Regions from separate parts of the Janthinobacterium sp. 17J80-10 genome, predicted to be linked through region 3. Evidence: predicted binding sites of a transcription regulator. Region 3 holds the regulator's gene; each other region holds the start of a gene.

Region 1 (6,784 bases), 1.8 Mb from region 3:
TCAATTTCCTATCGAGCAAGTTGTCCCGCCACAAGCATATTTATCTGGAGTACAACAGCGACAATGGCTTTTATGCCAATCACCAGGACATGCTCCGGAAAATCGACGGCATCGATGACATATTCCTGGTAGCACATTCGCTCGGCGGCATCCACGCGCTGCACCTGGCAGAAGAACTGCAGTCACGTATCCTTGGCGCAGTCACGATCAGTACCCCCTATGGCGGGAGTGAAGCTGCGGAAGTGCTGGCCTATATGATGCCGTTCAACAAAGTATTCCAGGATATCCGCCCAAAAGGCGCGCCAATCGTCAATAGCCTGCAATTCGAGCCGCCGTGCGCGTGGACCAATATTGTCAGCGTCAAGGGACATTCACCCTTCATGGCGACCGCCAATGATGGCGTCGTGACTTTGGCATCCATGCGCCAGAGGGATGACATGCGCCTGGTCGAGATCGAATCGAATCACTACGAAGTCCTGTTGAATGAAGACACCGTGGCCACGATCCGCAAAGCCATCCGGGAAATCGAGAACGACCCGGTGCGCCCCGGCGCAGCGCTGCCCCGCAATCTCGCTCGCCTGGACATGAATCAGGCTGCTTCATAGATGCGCCGTCTGCGCCCGGCATTTGCCGAATTCCTGCAAACTTGCGTAGAATGTCGGCTGTCGCGGGTGTAGCTCAATGGTAGAGCAGAAGCTTCCCAAGCTTACGACGAGGGTTCGATTCCCTTCACCCGCTCCAGCTTTCCAGGCACCGCAAGCCGGTGCCTTTTTCTTGGCATCACGCCCAATTTTTGCCTTTGCGACCACAGCATGTCCGACCTTCCAGAAAACGCCGACGGCAAACCGCTGTTCTATGATCCGACCGAGCGCCGCATCCGCAGCTTTGTCACCCGCGCCGGGCGGCTGTCGACCGGCCAGGCGCGCGCGTTGGAAGAATTCGGCCCGCAATTCTGCCTGCCCTACAAGAAAGCCTTGCTGGATGTGGAGATGGTCTTCGGCCGCACCGCCCCCACCATCCTGGAAATCGGTTTCGGCATGGGCGACACCACGGCAACGATTGCCGCCGGCATGCCGGAGAAAAATTTCATCGGTGTCGAAGTGCATACCCCAGGCGTGGGCAGCCTGCTGAAACTGATTGGCGAACAAGGCTTGCAGAACCTGCGCATCGTCCAGCATGATGCAGTCGAGGTGGTTACCAACATGATTGCACCGGCAGCGCTGGCCGGCGTGCATGTATTTTTCCCCGACCCCTGGCACAAGGCGCGCCACAACAAGCGCCGCCTGATCCAGCCGCCCTTCGTGGATCTGCTCGCGTCCCGCATCGCCCCCGGCGGCTACCTGCACTGCGCCACTGACTGGCAGGAATATGCCGAGCAAATGCTGGACGTGCTGTCGGCCGAACCGAGCTTGCAAAATACGGCCGGGAATTACGCCGAACGTCCCGCCTACCGGCCCAATACCAAGTTCGAGAAGCGCGGCATCAAGCTCGGCCACGGCGTCTGGGACCTGGTGTTCGTCAAACGCTAGAAACTCACTCGCCGAAAGCAAACGCCGTCTGAACAATACCGGCGTTTGCCTTGACTGCCTCCGGCCGGGAAAGCGCCCCCACCCGCACGCCAAAAAGCCGCAGGCGCTGCTCCAGCGGCACCCGGCGCAGGCACTCGCCGGCCGCGCGGCGAATGCCTGCCGCATCGGCAGTCGGCTCGGGCAAGGTGACATCGCGGGTCACGGTGCGGAAATCCGCATAGCGCAACTTGATGCCGATGGTGCGGCCGACGTAGTTCTTGCGGCGCAAATCCTCGGCTACCCGCACGCACAATTCCGTGAAGATGCGCGAGAGGGTGTCGCGGTCCTGACGGGCATGCAAGTCCCGCTCAAACGTGGTTTCGCGGCTGATCGATTTCGGTTCCGACCGGGTGACAACGGGCCTGTCGTCACTTCCCTGCGCGACCTTGCATAGCCACTGCGCATAGCTGAGGCCAAAATGCGCCTGCAGCAGATCCGGCTCGGCCCGGGCCAGTTCGGCGATCGTGCCAATGCCGAGCGCCTGAAGTTTTTCTCCGGCCTTGGGGCCGATGCCATTGATCTTGCGCACCGGCAGCGGCCAGATGCGGCCCGGGATATCGGCATGGGAAAGAATGGTCACGCCGTCCGGTTTTTCGAGGTCGGAGCATATCTTGGCCAGCAATTTGTTGGGCGCCACGCCGATCGAACAAGACAGGCCTGTGGCCTCGCGCACGGCCTGCTTGATGCGCAAGGCCAGCGCGCGCGTGTCTTCGGCAATATCGCCCAAGTCGATGTAGATTTCATCGATGCCGCGATCTTCGATATGCGGCGCAATCTGCGCCACCGCCTTCTTGAAGAGCCGTGAATAATGGCGATAGGCGTCGAAATCGACCGGCAAAATAATGGCCTCTGGCGCCAGTTGCGCCGCCTTCATCATCCCCATCGCGGAAAACACGCCCAGCGCACGCGCCTCGTAAGTCGAGGTCGTCACGACCCCGCGCCCGGCATAGTCGCGCAGCCGGGCAAAGCGGCGGGTACCGTCCGGCTGCACTTCGGGCCGGTCCACCGAACGTCCGCCGATGACGACCGGCATGCCGCGCAATTCCGGATAGCGCAAGAGTTCGACCGATGCGTAAAAGGCATCCATGTCGAGATGGGCAATGCGGCGAACGTCAGGCGGCAGATGCATCGTTTGAAGGCAGTAAGATGAACCAAGCAAAATCGTGACGCCACCGATTATACTGTATATAACAACAGGTCATCGCCTGAAATTCCAGTGCGCCATGCGGCGCAAATCCGCAGCCGTGTGTACACTACGCCGCTACCGATTTATTTACGCAACACCATGACCCTTACCATCAACGAAGACCTCCGTGCCTACATCGATCCGCTGACCGAAGACGAATACGCCGCGCTGGAGCGCAGCCTGCTCGCCGAAGGGTGCCGCGATGCCCTGGTGCTGTGGGGCGACCTGCTGGTGGATGGCCACAACCGTTATGGCATTTGCCAGAAACACGGCATCCCCTTCAACACCATCCAGAACCAGACGTTCAAATCCATCGACGATGTGCACCTGTGGATGATCGACAACCATCTCGGGCGCCGCAGCGTCTCGGATTTTCAGCGCGGGGTGCTGGCCTTGCGCAAGAAAGAAATCGTCGCAGCGCGCCTGGCACAGACCCCGTCGCCGTCGGCCAAGCCTGCCGGCGCCGATACCACAGCCAGGCCCGTGTCGGACCCGCCATGGACGAAGCGCGAGGTCGTGGCAAAGGCGGCGCGGGTGAGCAGCGCCACATTGGGCCAGATCGAGAAAATCCAGAAAACGGCCACGCCCGAACTGGTCAGCGCGGTCAAGTCGGGGATGATTTCGATTAATGCCGCCGCTACCGTCGCTTCCCTGCCCGAGGAAAAGCAGGTCGCAGCGGTTGCCGGCGGCAAGAAAGAATTGCGCCAGGTGGCGCGCCAGGTGCGCGAAGCCCGCTTGCCGCCCAAGCCGGCAGCGGAGCCGCCTCCCGACGACGCCTCGCCCGATCAGCTCGAAATCCATCGCCTGACGCAAGCCGTCGCCGAACTGACTGAAGAGCGCGACCAGCTGAAAAAGAAGGTGCAGCACCTGACCATTGCGCTTGCCGAGGCACGCGGCGGGCAATAGCCCCCAACGCCTGCCGGATGCGCCATCAGTAAGCGGTTACTTCGCCGGGCGTCCCGGGCCGAACTTGGGCTTCTTCGGCTTCTTCGGCTTTTTCAGCACCTGCCCGCGCCCATCCGTCATGGGAACCCGGTGGTCCGGCTCGAACTCCGGCACGTCGATGCGCACCAGGGTCTGGCGGATCAGGGTTTCGATTGCCGACAACAATTGCACTTCATCGGCGCAGACTAACGACACCGCCTCGCCGGTGGCGCCGGCGCGGCCGGTGCGGCCGATACGGTGCACGTAATCCTCGGCGACGATGGGCAAGTCGAAATTGACCACTTGCGGCAAATCGTCGATATCAAGCCCGCGCGCGGCCACATCGGTTGCCACCAGGACTTGCACCTCGGCTGCCTTGAAGCGTTCCAGGGCGCGCAGGCGTGCCGGCTGCGGCTTGTCGCCGTGGATCGAATCGGCGCTCACGCCTTTTGCTGCAAGGGTATCGACCAGTTGCTCGACCCCCTTGCGGGTCTTGACGAAGACCAGCACCTGGCCCCAGCGCTTTTTCTTCAGCAAGTGCAGGAAGAGCTCGGGCTTGCGCTTCTTATCGACCGGCACCAGCCATTGCTTGACGGTTTTCGCCGCCGCGTTGCGCGGACTGACCTCCACGCTGACCGGGTCCACCAGCAGCGTCGCCGCCATGGTGCGGATGGCATCCGAAAAGGTCGCCGAAAAAAGCAGGGTCTGGCGGCGCTTCGGCAAGGCCTCGAACACGGCGTTGAGCTCGCGCGAAAAACCCAGGTCGAGCATGCGGTCAGCCTCGTCCAGCACCAGCGTCTGCAATTGCGTGAACTTGACGGCGTTCTGGCGGTACAGGTCGAGCAGGCGCCCGGGCGTGGCCACCAGGACGTCCAGCCCTTTGCGCAGTTTCATCATCTGCGGATTGATGCTCACGCCGCCATAGGCCACCGCCATGCGCAAGGGCACATGCGCGCCGTATTCACAAAAACTCTGGTAGACCTGTTCCGCCAGTTCGCGTGTCGGCACCAGCACCAGCACGCGCACGCAATTGCTGGCCACTTGCGGGCCTTCCATGGTCAGGCGCTGCAGCAGCGGCAAGGCAAAGCCGGCGGTCTTGCCGGTGCCGGTCTGCGCCGCCGCCATCAAGTCACGCCCGGCCAGGATCACGGGAATGGCTTGCACCTGCACCGGCGTGGGGGTTTTGTAGCCGAGCGTATCGACAGCGCCCAGCAGCGCGTCGATCAGGCCAAAGGAGGCGAAGGTTGCAGACATACTCAATCAGTCAAAAAAGAAAAATCACAGGGCATGAATCTTGATGGTCGGCGTCTGCGCAGCAATCGCCCTGGCCCGCAACTGGCCACAGCCGCCATCGACCTCTTGCGCCGCCGAATCGCGCAGCTTGGCCAGCACGCCGCGCTGGTGCAGCACGCGCACCATGGCACGCGCGCGTTCCCATGAGGGCCGCTTGAAGTGTAGATCCGGGATGGTGTTATAGGGAATCATGTTCAGCACCGCATGCTTGCCTTTGAGCAGAGCCACGATCCCGTCGATTTCATCCTCGCCATCGTTGATGCCTTCCAGCAGGGTCCACTGATATTGCACGGGATAGGCCGTGGCGCGGCCATAGGCTTCCGCCAGGTCCACCAGTTCCTGAGGCGTCAGACGCGGCGCCCGCGGCAGCAATTGCTCACGCAACGCCGGCTTGGTGGTATGCAGCGACAGGGCCAGTGCCGGCTTGACCTTGCCTTGCGGCAGGCGCTCGAATACGCGGGCATCGCCGACCGTCGAGAACACCAGGTTCTTGTGACCGAGGTTGCCTTCCGTGCCCAGCAACTGGATGGCTTCCAGCACGTTGTCGAGGTTGTGCGCGGGTTCACCCATGCCCATGAACACGATTTTCTTGACCACGCGCTGCTGGCGCGCCAGGGCCACCTGGGCGACGATCTCGCCGCTGGTGAGCTGGCGGATCAGGCCGCTGCGCCCGGTCATGCAAAACTGGCAGCCGACGGCGCAGCCAACCTGGCTGGAAACACAGAGCCCGTCGCGCGGCAACAGCACGCTCTCAATCGTCTGGCCATCCGCAAGGCTCACCAGCAGGCGCGCCGAACCCTCCGCCGTCTCGTGGCAAGACAGGAGGCGCACCATGCCGCGCAATTGCGTATCGATTTCCGGCAGCGCCTCGCGCAGCGTCAGCGGCAGATAATCCTTCGGACGCCGCCGCCCCTGGTCATAGGGGCGTGCCTGCAGCCAGTCGCGCAGCACGCGCTGCTCGTGTTCCGGTCGGGCGCCCAGGGCACGCAGGCGCTGGCGAATGAGGTCGATTTCCATGGGAACAGCCAGGATTGCGATAAAGGTGAGAGCTTAGGCCAGTTCGGCCATCAGCGCGATGATTTCCTCGCCATAGGTTTCCAGCTTTTTCTCGCCGACGCCCGAGACATGGCGCAAGTCATCCAGCGAGGCAGGCCGGGCCTTGGCGATTTCGCGCATGGTGGCATCGTGAAAAATGACATAGGCTGGCACATTGTGCTTGCGCGCGGTCTCGACGCGCCACCAGCGCAGCTTGTCGAATACCGTCTGCTCCTGCGTCGACAGGTCGCTTTCCACATAGCCTTTGGGCTTGACGCCCTTCTTGCGCTGGCTGACCGGTTTCTGGTATTCGCGCAGCAGGATCTTTTGCGCGCCGCGCAAGACCGGCCGCGCCGCATCGGTCAGCTTCAGGGCATTGAAGCTGTCGTGATCCACCGTCACCAGGCCCAGGGCGATGGCCTGGCGCAGGATGGCGCGCCATTCGGCGTCGCCACGCTCGGCGCCGATACCGAACACCGAGAGCTGGTCATGCTGCCATTGCTTGACCTTGTCAGCCTCGACGCCGCGCAGCACATCCATCACGTGCATGGCGCCGAAGCGCTGCTCGGTGCGGTAAATCGCCGACAGCAGCTTTTGCACGGGGACGGTGGCATCGAAGGACACCGGCGGATTCAGGCACGTGTCACAGTTGCCGCAGGCGCTGGCAGGCTGGCCGAAATACTCCAGCAGGCGCACGCGCCGGCACGACAGGGTTTCGCACAGGCCCAGCATGGCATCGAGCTTGGCGCCCTGCACCCGCTTGAAACTGTCGTCTGCC
Region 2 (6,784 bases), 760 kb from region 3:
AAGTAGTGCTCCAGCATGAACACCGCCTGGTTGACGGTGACGGTGTCGTAACTGGTGCTGCGCGCGCCGCCGTGCAATAGCCAGGCCGGCGCGAATTCGTATTGCAGCTGCGCGCCGAGCGCATGGCGTGCCAAGACACGATGGGTGGTGCTGACGTTGCCGTCCACGGTGGCGGTAAGCACGCTGCTCAAGGGCGCCGAGTAGCTGGCGGCGAACTGGTCGTCATGCAGGCCGAAGCGGTGCGTCTCGCCGGCGCTGATGTCGACGACATGGCGCGGCGCGAATTTGTAGGACAATCCGGCGACCGTTTCATGCCAGTTGGGCGTGCCATTGCTGAGATGTTCCGTCGCGCCGGAGAGGCGCAACGTGACCGGGTTTTCATTTGGGGCTGCAGGCTCCGCCGCCTGTACGGCGCCGGTTGCCAGCGCGGCTGCCAGCGCGATCAGGTAAGGGAATCGGTTCATGACGGAACGCGCAGGAAGCGGCGCACGCGCGCCAGCAGTTCATTGGGCTGGAAAGGCTTGACGACATAATCGTTGGCGCCCGCATCCAGTGCGCGCACGATGTCGCGCTCCATGGTCTTGGCGGTCAGCATCACGATCGGCACATCGGCCCAGGCGTCGCGGCTGCGAATGACGCGCACGATTTCGAAACCATCGACATAGGGCAGCATCACGTCAAGCAGGACGAGGGCGGGCAAGTCGACCGCCGATTCGACATGGGCGCAGGCGGCGCGGCCATCGGCAGCGTGCACGACCTGGTAACCCTGCCGTTCCAGCATGAACTTGAGGACCTGCGCAATATGCTCGTCGTCTTCGACCACGAGCACGGAAAGCGCGGAGGATGATGGATTGTTTTGCATTGAAATAGTGCACCAAGGTAATTCAAGGAATTATAGGCGAGAAACACTACCCTCAACATGGGCGTGTTGCGGATCGACGTATATATTATTTGCAATATTTCAATGATAAAAAATCAAGCAAATTCGACCAGCAGGAAAATCCGAAAAAATGCTGCTGTATCGGCAGTGTGCATTTAAATGACATTTGCGCATCCGGTTTGCCCGCCACTTGGGACGGTGTGGGACAATTCGCCCACTGTTGCTGAAGCGTTCCGTGATAAATCCCTCATTGTTGGCGTTGAATGAAATTGTTTCGTCCCTATGTTTTGCTTGCCGTGGCCATCGCGACCATTGCCGGCATTTATCTGCTTTCCACTCAAAAGACGATTTACCGTTTCAGCGAATTTTCCGGGCCTGCGCGCAGCGATGCAATCAAGCCGATGCAACGCGCGCGCCTGCAGGATTTTTCGGGCGCGGCAAGCAGCAGCCGGCTTGCCGTCTTGATTACGGATCCGGATTCCGATTGGCTCGGCCTTGTCCATGGCTTGCGGACAATCGGTGTGCCGTTTGTGCTGACACAGGACTACAAGAAAGCCCTGGCGCACAACGTCGTGCTGGTCTACCCGACGATTTCCGGCAAGGTCCTGGCCAAGGATGCCTTGCAGGCTCTGGCATCCTTCCCGCAGGAAGGCGGTACCCTGGTCGGTTTTGAAATACTCGGGGGCGGCGTCAACGAGGTGTTCGGCATCGCCGGCAGCGAGGCATCGAGAAGCTTCAAAGAACTGCGGATAAGTGACGGCGAGGCAGCGGCATTCGCTTTGCCGCATGCGGAAGATCGCAGGATTCCTCTGGCTGGAAAGGCCAGCGGTACGGCTGCCTATGCATTCTTGCCCACGACCGGCAAGGTTGTCGCTGAATACGACGACGGCCGGGCCGCCATCGTCCGTCGCGATGCAGGCAAGGGGCATGCTGTTGCGATCGGCCTGGATATCGGCGCGTACCTCGCAAAAGCCTACAATGGCAGGCAGGAATTTGACAATCATTACGTCAATGCCTATACCCCGGCAGCCGATTCGCTCCTGCGTATCTTGCGCAGCCTTTATCAAACGTTCGAGCCGCTGGCGGTCGCGCTTGACACGGTGCCGGATGGGCGCGCCGCATCGCTGATCATTACCCATGACGTCGATTATACGAAGTCGATCCGGAATGCCGTTCGCTATGCGGAGTACGAAAAGGCAAGCGGCATAAAAGCCACGTATTTCATCCAGACGAAGTACGTGCGCGACTGGAACGATGATATTTTCTTCGATGAGCATGGCGCGGCGCTTACGCGCACCCTGGCGTCGCTTGGCATGGAAATCGCGAGCCATTCCGTATCCCATTCCCGGGTCTTTTCAAAATTTCCACTTGGCGACGGTACGGAACGCTATCCCGCGTACCTGCCGTTTGTAAAAGACAAGTACGACACCAAGGACGGCACCATCCTCGGTGAACTGCGGGTTAGCCGTTTTTTACTTGAAAGCGTCGTGCCTGGACAGTCCGTTGTGAGTTTTCGCCCGGGACATCTGGAATATCCGTTCGCCCTGCCGCAGGCGCTCGATGCTACCGGTTATCGTTTCAGTTCGACGGTAACCAGTGGCATTGCAAATAGCCACCTTCCTTTCAAGCTGAACTACAGCCGCGAGGGACAGGCCGAAACAGCCGTTTTCGAATTTCCGATCACGATCGAGGACGAACTGGCGCGGCCAATGACTGCGCGGCTGCCTGCGACGATTGCCATCCTGGACAAGCTTCGCAATTACGGCGGCATGTGCGTGGTGCTCATTCACCCCGATGTGTTTGATGACAAACTTGCTTTTCTTGAAGCCCTGGTGCCGAAAGCAAAAGCAATGGGTGCCTGGACCGGCACGCTCGCGGAATTCGGCCATTGGTGGGCGGCGCGCGATACGGTCAACGTGGATGTGGTCCGCGACGGCAAACGTGTCGTTTTCAAGGCGAGCGCAGAACGTGAGTTCGATAAAATCGCATTCCTTGTGCCGGCCGCATGGCGGCTCGATGCGAGCGCCCCGGGCAGTAGCAGCGTGCGTCAATCCGGTAACAGGATCGTGGTGCAAAAACCAGTGCGGGACTTGCATCTGGTTTTCCATCTGTAAGGCAGGAACTGCCGGCAAATTGCAATTGCGCGGCAGGTCAGGTTTTATATTGATATTCATGGCAATGGCCGATGATGCCCAGATTGGGACAGCGTGTCCCGAGACGTCTACAGAAAATGGGCGGAGCTTGCAGAAGCTGCTCTGATATTGATTATTGGCAAATCAATGAGATGCCCAGGTGCTACTTTTACGTCCATGTACCATACCGAAAGCGGCCTCAATCCGGCGCTGCGCAGCCCGGTCCTCGGCGCAGCCAGCCGCAGCCGGATCGGCGCAGGCGTCTATTTTCTCGGCTTGACCAGTCTCCTGACGGATATTTCGGCGGAAATGGTTGCCAGCATCCTGCCGCTCTACCTGTTTACCGTCCTGCGGCTGTCGCCCTTTGAATTCGGCTTGATCGACGGCCTCTACAACGGCAGCGCCGCCATCGCCAGGCTGGCATCGGCCTATTGGGCCGACCGGCGCGGCAGGCACAAGGCACTGGCCTTCCTCGGTTACCTGCTGTCGGCGCTGGCCAAATTTGCGCTGCTATTCGCCGGCATCGCCGGTTTTGTGTCGGTCGCAGCCGTCCTGCTGGCCGACCGCATCGGCAAGGGCATCCGTACTTCCCCCCGCGACGCGCTGATCGCCAGCCATGCGAATGCCGACACCATCGGTGCGGCGTTTGGCGTGCATCGCGCCATGGATGCCGTGGGGGCAATCATCGGCCCCTTGCTGGCGACCGGGCTGCTGCTATGGCTGCCGCGGCGCTTCGATATCGTATTTTTGGGCAGCCTGAGTTTTGCCGTGCTCGGCTTGCTGGTGTTCGGCTTGTGCGTCCAGGCAGGCAGGGACGGCAGCCGCGCGGCGCCGGGCGAGCGCGAACCGGTCAGCCTGGCGGCGATGCTGGGCGCCATGCGCGCGCCGCGCTTCATGCTGCTGGTGACGGCTGCCAGCCTGCTGTCGCTGTTTACCCTGAGCGACAACATGATTTATCTCGGCTTGCAGCGACAACTCGATTTTGATGCTAGCTATCTGCCGCTGCTGTTCGTCGCCACCGCCTGCGTCTTCATGTGCCTGGCAATCCCGCTGGGGCGGCTGGCCGACCGCTACGGCCATGTGCAGGTTTTTCTGGCGGGCTACCTCATGCTGGGGCTGGTGTATTGCCTGTACGCGGCGCTGCCGGCGGGCGGCAGCATCAAGCTGGTCGTGTGCATCGTGCTGCTGGGCGCCTACTATGCCGCCACCGATGGCATCCTGGCAGCACTGGCGGTAAAGCAGCTGCCCGCCGAAATGCATGCCACCGGCATTGCCTGCATCGGTACCCTGACCAGCCTGGCCCGCATGGGCTCGTCGATCCTGTTTGGCTGGGGCTGGGAAAACCTGGGACAGGAACAGGCAGTCGGCTGGTTCGGCATTGCCATGCTGGCGATGCTTTGCCTGACGGTGCTGGTGGCCCGCAAGCTCGGGCAGGGCGCAAGCGCCGCATGAAATTGCGACGAAGCGGATATCGAATGATGCCTTTGCAATCAATGAAAAAGAAACCATCCCGCGATCCTGTGGCCGTGCTCTTGCGCGCGCTGCGGAGGTGGGCTTTGCGCGGCATGGCGTCCATTGCTGCCGTCGCATTCAGCATGGGGCCAGGCGGCATGGCACATGCGGCGACGCCTGCGGCCGGCAGCGTGAGCGACCTGCGCCCCTATGCCACCCGTCCCGGCTTTGCCCTGGTGCGCAATGCCGGCAAGGATGCGCCGGTGCGCGTCGACATGGTGCGCTTCGATCCGATCAGCAAGAAGATTCTCGAACGGCGCCCCACCACGCTCGCGTGCGAACGCGTGCACCTGGCGCGGCAGAGCATTTTCTGTCTCGGCACGCCGCAGCAAGGCAGCGTCGGTGCCGGTCTGACTTACGCCGTGACCGACTTCAGGCTGGAGACAGTGTTTTCTGGCAAGATGCCGATGGGAATGGCCGTCAGCCGGGCCCGTGTTTCGCCTGACGCCACGCACGCCGGCAGTACCGTGTTTATCGCCGGTCACGCTTATGGCGCGGCCAGTTTTGCCACCCAGGCCCTGGTCATCGATCTGCGGCAACGCAGACTCAGCATGCCGCCGCTGGAAAACTGGAATATCTTTCAAAACAACGTGCAAATCAGTTCCAAGGACATGAATCTCTGGGGCGTGAGTTTCGATCCGCGCAATCCGGACCTGTTTTATGTCACGGCGGCCATCAAGGAAAAGCCTTATCTCGCCAGGGGCAGCATCAGCGCGCGGCGCATCGACTTGCTCCGGCCGGATATCGAATGTCCTTCGGTATCCCCCGATGGCAGCAAGCTGGCATTCAAGAAGCGGCAGGGCAAGACAGGCTGGGCGCCGGCCGTACTGGATCTTGCCAGCGGCAGGGAAACGGTTTTTCAGGAAAGCCGCAGCATCGATGACCAGATCGAGTGGCTGGACAACCATACCCTGGTATATGAATTGAATTCGCCGCGCATGATGGGCGTCAAAACAGACTTGCGGCAAATTGATATAAGGCAGCCGCAAAACTCTTCGCAGCTATGGCTGGAAAATGCAGCTTCGCCTGCTATCCTGCGTTAAACGCTTCATTTAAAAATCCCGCTGTTGCTCAACAAGCGGAATGTTAAATATGGATATTTCGATTTAAATATTTACCCCTTCTTTAACTGTATATATATACAGTACAATGGTGCTCCCTTACCACCACCGGGAGGTCGCCATGTCACTCTGCGCAGCAGGTCCTGCCGCACAAGACTTCATATCCGCCGCATCCTTGTCGCATGCCGTCTGGCGCGCCACGCAAATGGCGACGCACCGTGCCGACGCCGTGGCCAGCGGCCATGCCGCGCTGGACCCCGAGTTGCCTGACGGCGGCTGGCCGAAGTCCGCCCTGATCGAATTGCTGCCGCAGCAGTGCGGCATCGGCGAAATGCGCCTGCTGCGCCCGGCCCTGGCGTCGATCGCGCAAAGCCGCCGCATCGCGCTGGTGCAGCCGCCGCATGCGCCGCAGATCGCCGCCTGGGCAGGCTGGGGCTTGCCGGCTGAGCGGCTGCTGTGGGTGAAGGCCGACCGCAGCGCCGATGCCTTGTGGAGCGTCGAACAAATCCTGCGCAACGGCAGTTGCGGCGCGCTGGTGTTCTGGCAAACGCACATCCGCCCGGAAGCGTTGCGCCGCCTGCATCTGGCGGCACAGGCCGGCGATGCCGTGTTCTGGCTGCTGCGCCCGCTGGCTGGCGCGCAGGATGCCTCGCCCGCGCCATTGCGGCTGGCGTTGCGGCCTGCGCGCGCCGGCATCGACATCCATATCATCAAGCGCCGTGGCCCGGTGCGCGAAGACAGCCTGTTCATCCCGCTTGCGCTGCCTGCTGCGACCATTCCATTCAACCCTTCATCCGTGCGGTCGAGCCATCATGCGCCTGTGGATCGGCATGCACCTGCCGCTATTGCCTCTCGAAACCCTGCGTCCGCGCTGGTCTGAGCCGGGCATGCATGCCGTGCTGGAGCGCGACCGCGTGCTGGCGGCAACGCCCGAAGCCCTGGCGGCGGGTGTGCGTCTGGGCATGCGCCGCGGCGGCGTGCTAGCGATTGCCCCCGGCACAAACCTGCTCGAACGCACTCCCTGCGGCGAGCAGGAAGCCTTGCAAGGCATGGCCCTGGCGCTGCTGCAATACACCCCGCACCTGGCGCTGGCGGACGATGCCGGCCTGCTGCTGGAGGTGGGCGCCAGCCTGCGCCTGTTCGGCGGGCCGCGCGCGATCTGCCGGCGCGCGCGCGATACCGTGGCGGCGCTGGGTTTT
Region 3 (6,784 bases):
AGCCCGATTCTTCCAGCAGAAGGATAAAGAAAAACAGGATGATGATCTGCGGCAGGAAGACCACGACGCCACCGGCGCCGGCGATCATGCCATCGACCACCAGGCTTTTGATCCAGCCATCCGGCAGCAACCCGCCGACCGCTGCACTTACCCAGGCAGTCAATTGCTCGATCCAGCCCATCGGCGCTTCCGCCCAGGCGAACACGGCCTGGAAGATCAGAAACAGCAGAAATCCCAGCAGTATCGGGCCGCCTACAGGATGCAGCACGACATGGTCGATGCGGTCGCTGCCGGTATGCGGCACGATATGGTCTAGCCCCATGCTCTGCAATATACGTCGCACTTCCTCATGGTCGCCAGCCGTGCTGGCGCTTGCATCCTGCAGTGGCGCCAGGGCAGGGGCGCCGCGCCGCCACAATTCGGGGTCGTCGAGCAATGTCCGCAAGGCTTGCTCGCCACCGCTGGCCACGCCGATGGTGGCGACCACCGGTATGCCCAGTTCGCGCGCCAGCGCATCGGCATCGACAGGCCTGCCGGACTTTTCCGCCAGGTCGGCCATGTTCAATGCCACTACACAGGGCAGGCCCAGACGTTTGACGGCCAGCACCAGGCGCAGGTTGCGCCGCAGGTTGGTGGCGTCCACCACGCACACCACCAGATCGGGCCGTTTTTCGCCTGCCGCACGGCCATACAGGACGTCACACGTTACGCGTTCATCGGGCGAGCGGGGATGCAGGCTGTAGGCGCCCGGCAGGTCGAGCACCCGCAAGGTTTTGCCGCCGGGCGTTTGCAGCCGGCCTTCCTTGCGTTCGACAGTAACACCGGCGTAGTTGGCGACTTTCTGGCGGCTGCCGGTGAGGCGGTTGAAGAGGGCAGTCTTGCCGCAGTTGGGGTTGCCTACCAAGGCCAGCAAGGGGCCTGCAGCATGCACATGGACGACAGCCTGTTTCATTACATTTGTCCTGCATTTACGGCTAGTACACTTACGCAGGCAGCTTCGGCAAGGCGCAGGGCAAAAGTGGATGTGCCTACGCGCACGACCAGGGGATCACCGCCCGGCATGCCGCGCGCCAGCAGCATGACTTGTTCACCCGCAATGAAGCCAATTTCTTCCAGCCAGCGCAGCCATTCTGGCGCGTGCGGTGGAGCCTGTACCGTTTGTATGAGACAAGGTTGGCGCAGGGACATTTGTGCCAGCGTCGATGTAACATTTGTTCGTTTCATGGTCGATTCTTGCCTGCAAATATGCTTCGATGTGCAATCAGCACAGCTTTCAGGGATCTATCATAACACCAAATTCAAATGAGACTCATTATCATTCGCATTTGATTCTGCGAATGTGTCTGTGCCGGCGGCCATTTGCAAGCCCAGGCCAACTTGCCGGAGCTGGCCCGGTGCTGCTGGCAACCTGCTGTCAGTTGTCCGAGCAGTGGACTGGCGTGGCCGAGCGGTCGTTGCCGAAGCCGCAATAACGCGGCATCTTCAATCGCATGGTGCAGGGACGGGCTGCCTGAGCCTGCCGGAGGTTCCGCGGATGCGGCCGGCAGGAGGCGATAGGGGAGGTCAGGCGTAGGGCGACAGCAGGTTGACCATCTGGCCGAAAATCTTCGGCGATCCGGCCAGTACGTCACCCTTGTAAATGTATTCGGATTCGCCCTTGAAGTCGCCGACGATGCCGCCGGCTTCCGTAATCAGCAGCGAGCCTGCCGCCACATCCCAGGGTTGCAGGCCTTTTTCAAAGAAACCGTCGAGATAGCCGCAGGCAACATAGGCCAGGTCGAGTGCAGCCGCACCCGGACGGCGCAGGCCGGCGCATTTCTGCGTCATGACGCGGAACATGTCGATGTAATTTTCCAGGCCCTGCATGTCACGATAGGGAAAGCCCGTGCCGATCAGGGCATCGGCCATCTTGTCGCGCTTGCCCACGCGGATGCGCTTTTCATTCAGGTAGGCGCCGGCACCCTTGGTGGCGGTAAACAAATCGTTGCGGCACGGGTCATACACCACGGCCTGGGTGATCTGGCCGCGATGCTGCAAGGCGATCGAGATGCAATATTGCGGAAAGCCGTGGATGAAATTGGTGGTGCCGTCCAGCGGATCGATGATCCAGACGTTTTCGTTTTCGTCGTGCAGGTTGGCCGACGGGCCGGACTCTTCGGCCAGGATGGCGTGGTCGGGATAGGCGGTTTGCAGTACCTCGATGATCGCCTGCTCGGCGGCGCGGTCGACTTCAGTGACGAAATCGTTTTGCTGCTTCTCGGTGACCTTCAGACGGTCAACGTCGAAAGAGGCGCGAGTGATGACGGTGGCGCCGCGGCGGGCGGCCTTCACCGCCGTATTGAGCATGGGATGCATACAGGTTCCGTTAAAATGGCGGTTCCCTTGCAAACCGCAATCAGGGAACCATATAAATTGAACAATGAGCGAAGCGGGAATCGTCCTGGCCTGAGCCTGTCTTTCACCGCGTAATACCGCTATTTTAAATGAACCTGCCCCAAACCGACACTCTCCTCTTCAAACGCCTGCGTTTTATCCTGGTTGAAACCAGCCGTGCCGGCAATATCGGTGCTGCCGCGCGGGCCATGAAAACCATGGGGTTTGCCGACCTGGTGCTGGTCAATCCGCGCTGCGCCGACTTTGCCCGGCATGAAGAGGCCGTGGCATTTGCCAGCGGCGCCCTGGATGTGCTGGAGGGCGCGCGGGTCGTCGGCTCGATCGACGAGGCGCTGACGGGGTGCAATTTCGCCGCTGCGGTGAGCGCCCGCTTGCGCGAATATTCGCCACCGCTGGTGACGCCGCGCGCGCTGGCCGAACAACTCGCCGGTGATGCCGGCTTGCAGGCAGCATTCCTGTTTGGTAACGAACGTTTTGGTTTGCCGAACGAAGCGGTGGAGAAATGTAATGTCCTGATCAACATTCCCGCCAATCCCGATTATTCCTCGCTCAATCTCGCGCAGGCGGTACAGGTGCTCGCCTATGAAGGCCGCATGGCGGCCACCGACGGCAAGCTGGCGGCAAGCGGCATCGGCTTCAAGGGGGAAGCGGCCAGCGTCGAGCAGATCGAGGGCATGTATGCCCACCTCGAGCAGGCACTGGTGGCAATTGATTTTCTCAACCCGGACAGCCCCAAGAAGCTGATGCCGCGCATCAAGCGATTATTTTCACGGACAGCGCTGGAAACCGAGGAAGTCAACATCCTGCGCGGCATGGCGCGCCAGATATTGGCAATGAAGAAATCCTGATAAAAATATGCCGCTCCGGCGTGGATTCCCTGGGAAATCCGCAGGCATCCCGCGCCAAGTGAGAGGGGAAGCGCAAAATGCCTGCATCGCTGGAACGGCACTAAAAAACGATCATGAATCGTTGCTGGTTGGACTGTTGAATCTAATCAATAGTTCCTATTTGCAGGTGTTTTAATTCCAAATATTAATTCCAGTTACGCAGCAATCCGACCGCCAGGCCTTCCAGGGCAAAGTCTTCCTGGTCGGGATTGACGCGGATCGGCTTGAAATCCGGATTTTCCGGCAGCAGTTCAATCACCGCCCCGGTTTTCTGGTAGCGCTTGACAGTGACATCGTTGCCCAGCCGGGCCACGATGATTTGGCCATTGCGGGCGGCATCGATTTTTTTCACGGCCAGCAAATCGCCGTCGAGGATGCCGGCATCGCGCATCGACATGCCGCGCACCTTCAGGAGGTAATCCGGCTTGGCGGCAAACAGAGCCGGATCGACGTTGTAGGTGCTCTCGATGTGTTCCTGCGCCAGGATCGGCGAGCCTGCGGCGACGCGGCCGACCAGGGGCAGGCTCAATTGCATCAGTGCCGGGTGGGGCAGCGCCATTTGCGCGGGACGGCTGCGTGCCGGCCGGGCAGCGCTGCCCGTGCCCTGATCGCGCAGGCGGATGCCGCGCGAAGTGCCGGGCGAGAGCTCGATGGCGCCCTTGCGCGCCAGCGCCTGCAAGTGCTCCTCGGCGGCATTGGCCGAGCGAAAACCCAGTTCGGCGGCAATTTCGGCGCGGGTCGGCGGAAAACCGGTATTTTCAATGGCTTCGCGGATCAGGTTGAGGATTTGTTCCTGGCGTGCGGTTAATTTCAGCATGGCGGCAATCCGGATGTTGGGGGGAGGTGCGCTGTTTGGATAAACAGTCTGTATTTTTATACAGTGGACGGGCGAATGCAAGCCTTATTTGCATGTAATTCTGTTTAGAAACTTGGGTAAGGGCTTGAAAGGCTTGAGTTTTCTTTCAATACAAGGCAAAATCTTGGGTTTTCCTCTTCCCACACTCGTCTTGACGCCGAGGTGGGCAATTCGTCAATCTGTCCATAAGGAGATTACATGCGTCATTATGAAATCGTATTTATCGTGCATCCGGATCAAAGCGAGCAAGTGCCCGCCATGATCGAGCGCTACAAAGGTATCGTTACCGCCCGCGGCGGCAAGATCCACCGCGTGGAAGACTGGGGCCGCCGCCAAATGGCTTACCAGATCGACAAGCTGGCCAAGGCACATTACGTTTGCCTGAACATCGAGTGCGACGCCGAGACCCTGGCTGAAATCGAAACCGGCTTCAAGTTCAACGACGCTGTCCTGCGCCACCTGACCGTGCGTCTGAAGAAGGCTGAAACCACGCCGTCGCCGATGATGAAGGCCGTGCAGAAGGAAGACGCCGCCAAGAGCCATCGCAGCGAAGCGCCTGCCGCGTAATTGACGAAGCAAGGGGCGTGAACCGGTTCGAACTGCAAGCCAGCATTGCCGAGCGCGACGTCATGCGCTACACACCGGCAGGCATCCCGATCGTGAATGGCAAATTGCTGCACACATCGAGGCAAATGGAAGCAGGTGTGGAAAGGCTGGTTGAATTCGAAATTGCCGCGCTTGCCGCGGGCGAGATTTCGGGAAAATTCAAGCAGGCTGAACTAGGTGAAACATACCAGTTCGGCGGTTTCCTGGCACGCAAGAACCGTAATAGCAAAAGCCTCGTGTTTCACATACTTGATATCAATACAGATTTAGGAGCCAAAAATGGCATTCGGTAAAAAATTCGACAAGAGCAAGCTCAAGGAAAAACGCAAACAGCAGAACCCGCTGTTCAAGCGCAAGAAATTCTGCCGCTTCACCGCCGCCGGCGTTGAGCAAGTGGATTACAAGGACGTCGACACCCTGAAGGACTTCGTCCAGGAAAACGGCAAGATCATGCCGGCACGCCTGACCGGCACCCGCGCGCACTATCAGCGCCAGGTGGATACCGCCATCAAGCGCGCACGCTACCTCGCCTTGCTGCCGTACACCGATCTGCACAACGCGTAATTGACGACCGAGAATTAGGAGAAAAACATGCAAGTCATTCTGTTGGAAAAAGTCGTCAATCTCGGCAACCTCGGTGAAGTCGTCAAGGTCAAGGATGGTTACGCCCGTAACTTCCTGATCCCGCAACGCAAGGCCCGCCGTGCTACCCAGGCCGCGATCGCCGAATTCGAAGCCAAGCGCGCCGAGCTGGAAAAAGCCGCTGCCGAGAAACTGGCGGTATCCCAGGCACAAGGCGAGAAGCTGGCCGGCCAGACCGTCCAGATTTCGCAAAAGTCCGGTGTCGATGGCCGTCTGTTCGGTTCCGTCACCAACCACGACATCGCCGAAGCCCTGACCAAGCAAGGTTTCCCGGTCGAGAAAGCGCAAATCCGCTTGCCGCAAGGCCCGCTGAAGATCGCTGGCGAACACGCCGTCGCAGTTGCACTGCATACCGACGTCGTTGTCGATATCACGGTCAACGTGGTTGGCGAGCACGCCTGATCGGCCTGTTCAGCTTGCCTGAATCAAAAAGCCGGGTTCGCCCGGCTTTTTTTCGTCCATCGATGCCATTCACGCCGGCATGGACGGCGCGCCAGCTTTTGGTTATCTTGATTGCCATCGTTAATTTTTTAGCCTGCCATGTCGCCTTTGACCACGCCGCCTGCCGTCGAACCGGAATCTGAACTGCAGCGCCTGCGCGAGGAAAACGACATGCTCAGGTCGCTGGTGCGCGACGCGCCCGTGGCCTTTGTCGCCTTGGACCTGCAGCGCCGCGTCAAGCTGTGGAACCATGCCGCCGAACGCATTTTCGGCTGGCGCGAAGAGGAAGTCATCGGCAAGCCGCTGCCGCATGTGCCGGCCGCCAGCGAACAGACCAGCCGCGAGTTGTACCAGCGCTCGGTGGCAGGCGATTCGCTGCGCGACATCGAACTGGACCGCATGACCAAGGCCGGACGCGCGGTGCGGGTGAGCCTGTCCACGTCGCCGCTGCGCGATATCGCCAACAATATCATCGGCATGGTGGGCGTGTACGACGACCTTGACGACAGCACGGCGCCGGAAATCCCGTTTCGCGGCCTGGTGGAACAATCGCTGGTTGGCCTGTACATCATCCAGGATGGCATGTTCCAGTACGTGAACCCGCGCTGGGCCGCGATGTTCGGCCGCACGCAACAGGAAATGGCACCGGGTCCGGTGGCCGATTTCATCTCGCCGGAGGACCGCGCCACCGTGCTGGGCAATCTCGACAAGCGCATTTCCGGCGAAATCTCGACCCTTTTTTACCACTTCAAGGGCTTGCACAAGGAGGGCCGCACGGTCGAGATCGAGGTGCAGGGCACGCGCTTCCAGTATCGCGGCCGGCCCGCGGTGATCGGCGTCGGCATCGATGTCACCGACGCCCGCCTGCGCGAACAGGAGATCGCGCGCTCGCAGGAGCGCTTGCGCGAGTTGTCGCAGCATCTGCTGACAGTGCGCGAAGAACAGCGCAGCCAGCTCG

What was found. The regulator LexA, encoded in region 3, represses DNA repair genes until DNA is damaged. The targets are predictions, from matches to a motif close to ACTGTATNNNNATACAGT.
Region 1: dinB (DNA polymerase IV) is a predicted target of LexA. The motif match lies at 2,749-2,766, and genes of this name have one in related genera.
Region 2: imuA (translesion DNA synthesis-associated protein ImuA) is a predicted target of LexA. The motif match lies at 5,653-5,670, and genes of this name have one in related genera.

The regions. Positions count from the first base shown of each region.
Region 1 covers NZ_CP035311.1:1,098,163-1,104,946, reverse strand. The annotation lists gene EKL02_RS04960 (alpha/beta hydrolase) at 1-605, shown strand, start outside; tRNA gene EKL02_RS04955 (tRNA-Gly) at 668-741, shown strand; gene trmB (tRNA (guanosine(46)-N7)-methyltransferase TrmB) at 813-1,529, shown strand; gene dinB (DNA polymerase IV) at 1,534-2,697, opposite strand; gene EKL02_RS04940 (hypothetical protein) at 2,854-3,660, shown strand; gene EKL02_RS04935 (DEAD/DEAH box helicase) at 3,697-4,932, opposite strand; gene EKL02_RS04930 (RNA methyltransferase) at 4,957-5,988, opposite strand; gene recQ (DNA helicase RecQ) at 6,022-6,784, opposite strand, start outside.
Region 2 covers NZ_CP035311.1:2,189,810-2,196,593, forward strand. The annotation lists gene EKL02_RS09955 (YaiO family outer membrane beta-barrel protein) at 1-464, opposite strand, end outside; gene EKL02_RS09960 (response regulator) at 461-862, opposite strand; gene EKL02_RS09965 (polysaccharide deacetylase family protein) at 1,144-2,994, shown strand; gene EKL02_RS09970 (MFS transporter) at 3,190-4,464, shown strand; gene EKL02_RS09975 (hypothetical protein) at 4,506-5,567, shown strand; gene imuA (translesion DNA synthesis-associated protein ImuA) at 5,707-6,465, shown strand; gene EKL02_RS09985 (DNA polymerase Y family protein) at 6,398-6,784, shown strand, end outside.
Region 3 covers NZ_CP035311.1:2,946,350-2,953,133, reverse strand. The annotation lists gene EKL02_RS13255 (ferrous iron transporter B) at 1-952, opposite strand, end outside; gene EKL02_RS13250 (FeoA family protein) at 952-1,224, opposite strand; gene EKL02_RS13245 (inositol monophosphatase family protein) at 1,564-2,355, opposite strand; gene EKL02_RS13240 (RNA methyltransferase) at 2,484-3,242, shown strand; gene lexA (transcriptional repressor LexA) at 3,427-4,098, opposite strand; gene rpsF (30S ribosomal protein S6) at 4,336-4,704, shown strand; gene priB (primosomal replication protein N) at 4,722-5,036, shown strand; gene rpsR (30S ribosomal protein S18) at 5,023-5,307, shown strand; gene rplI (50S ribosomal protein L9) at 5,335-5,787, shown strand; gene EKL02_RS13210 (PAS domain-containing sensor histidine kinase) at 5,926-6,784, shown strand, end outside.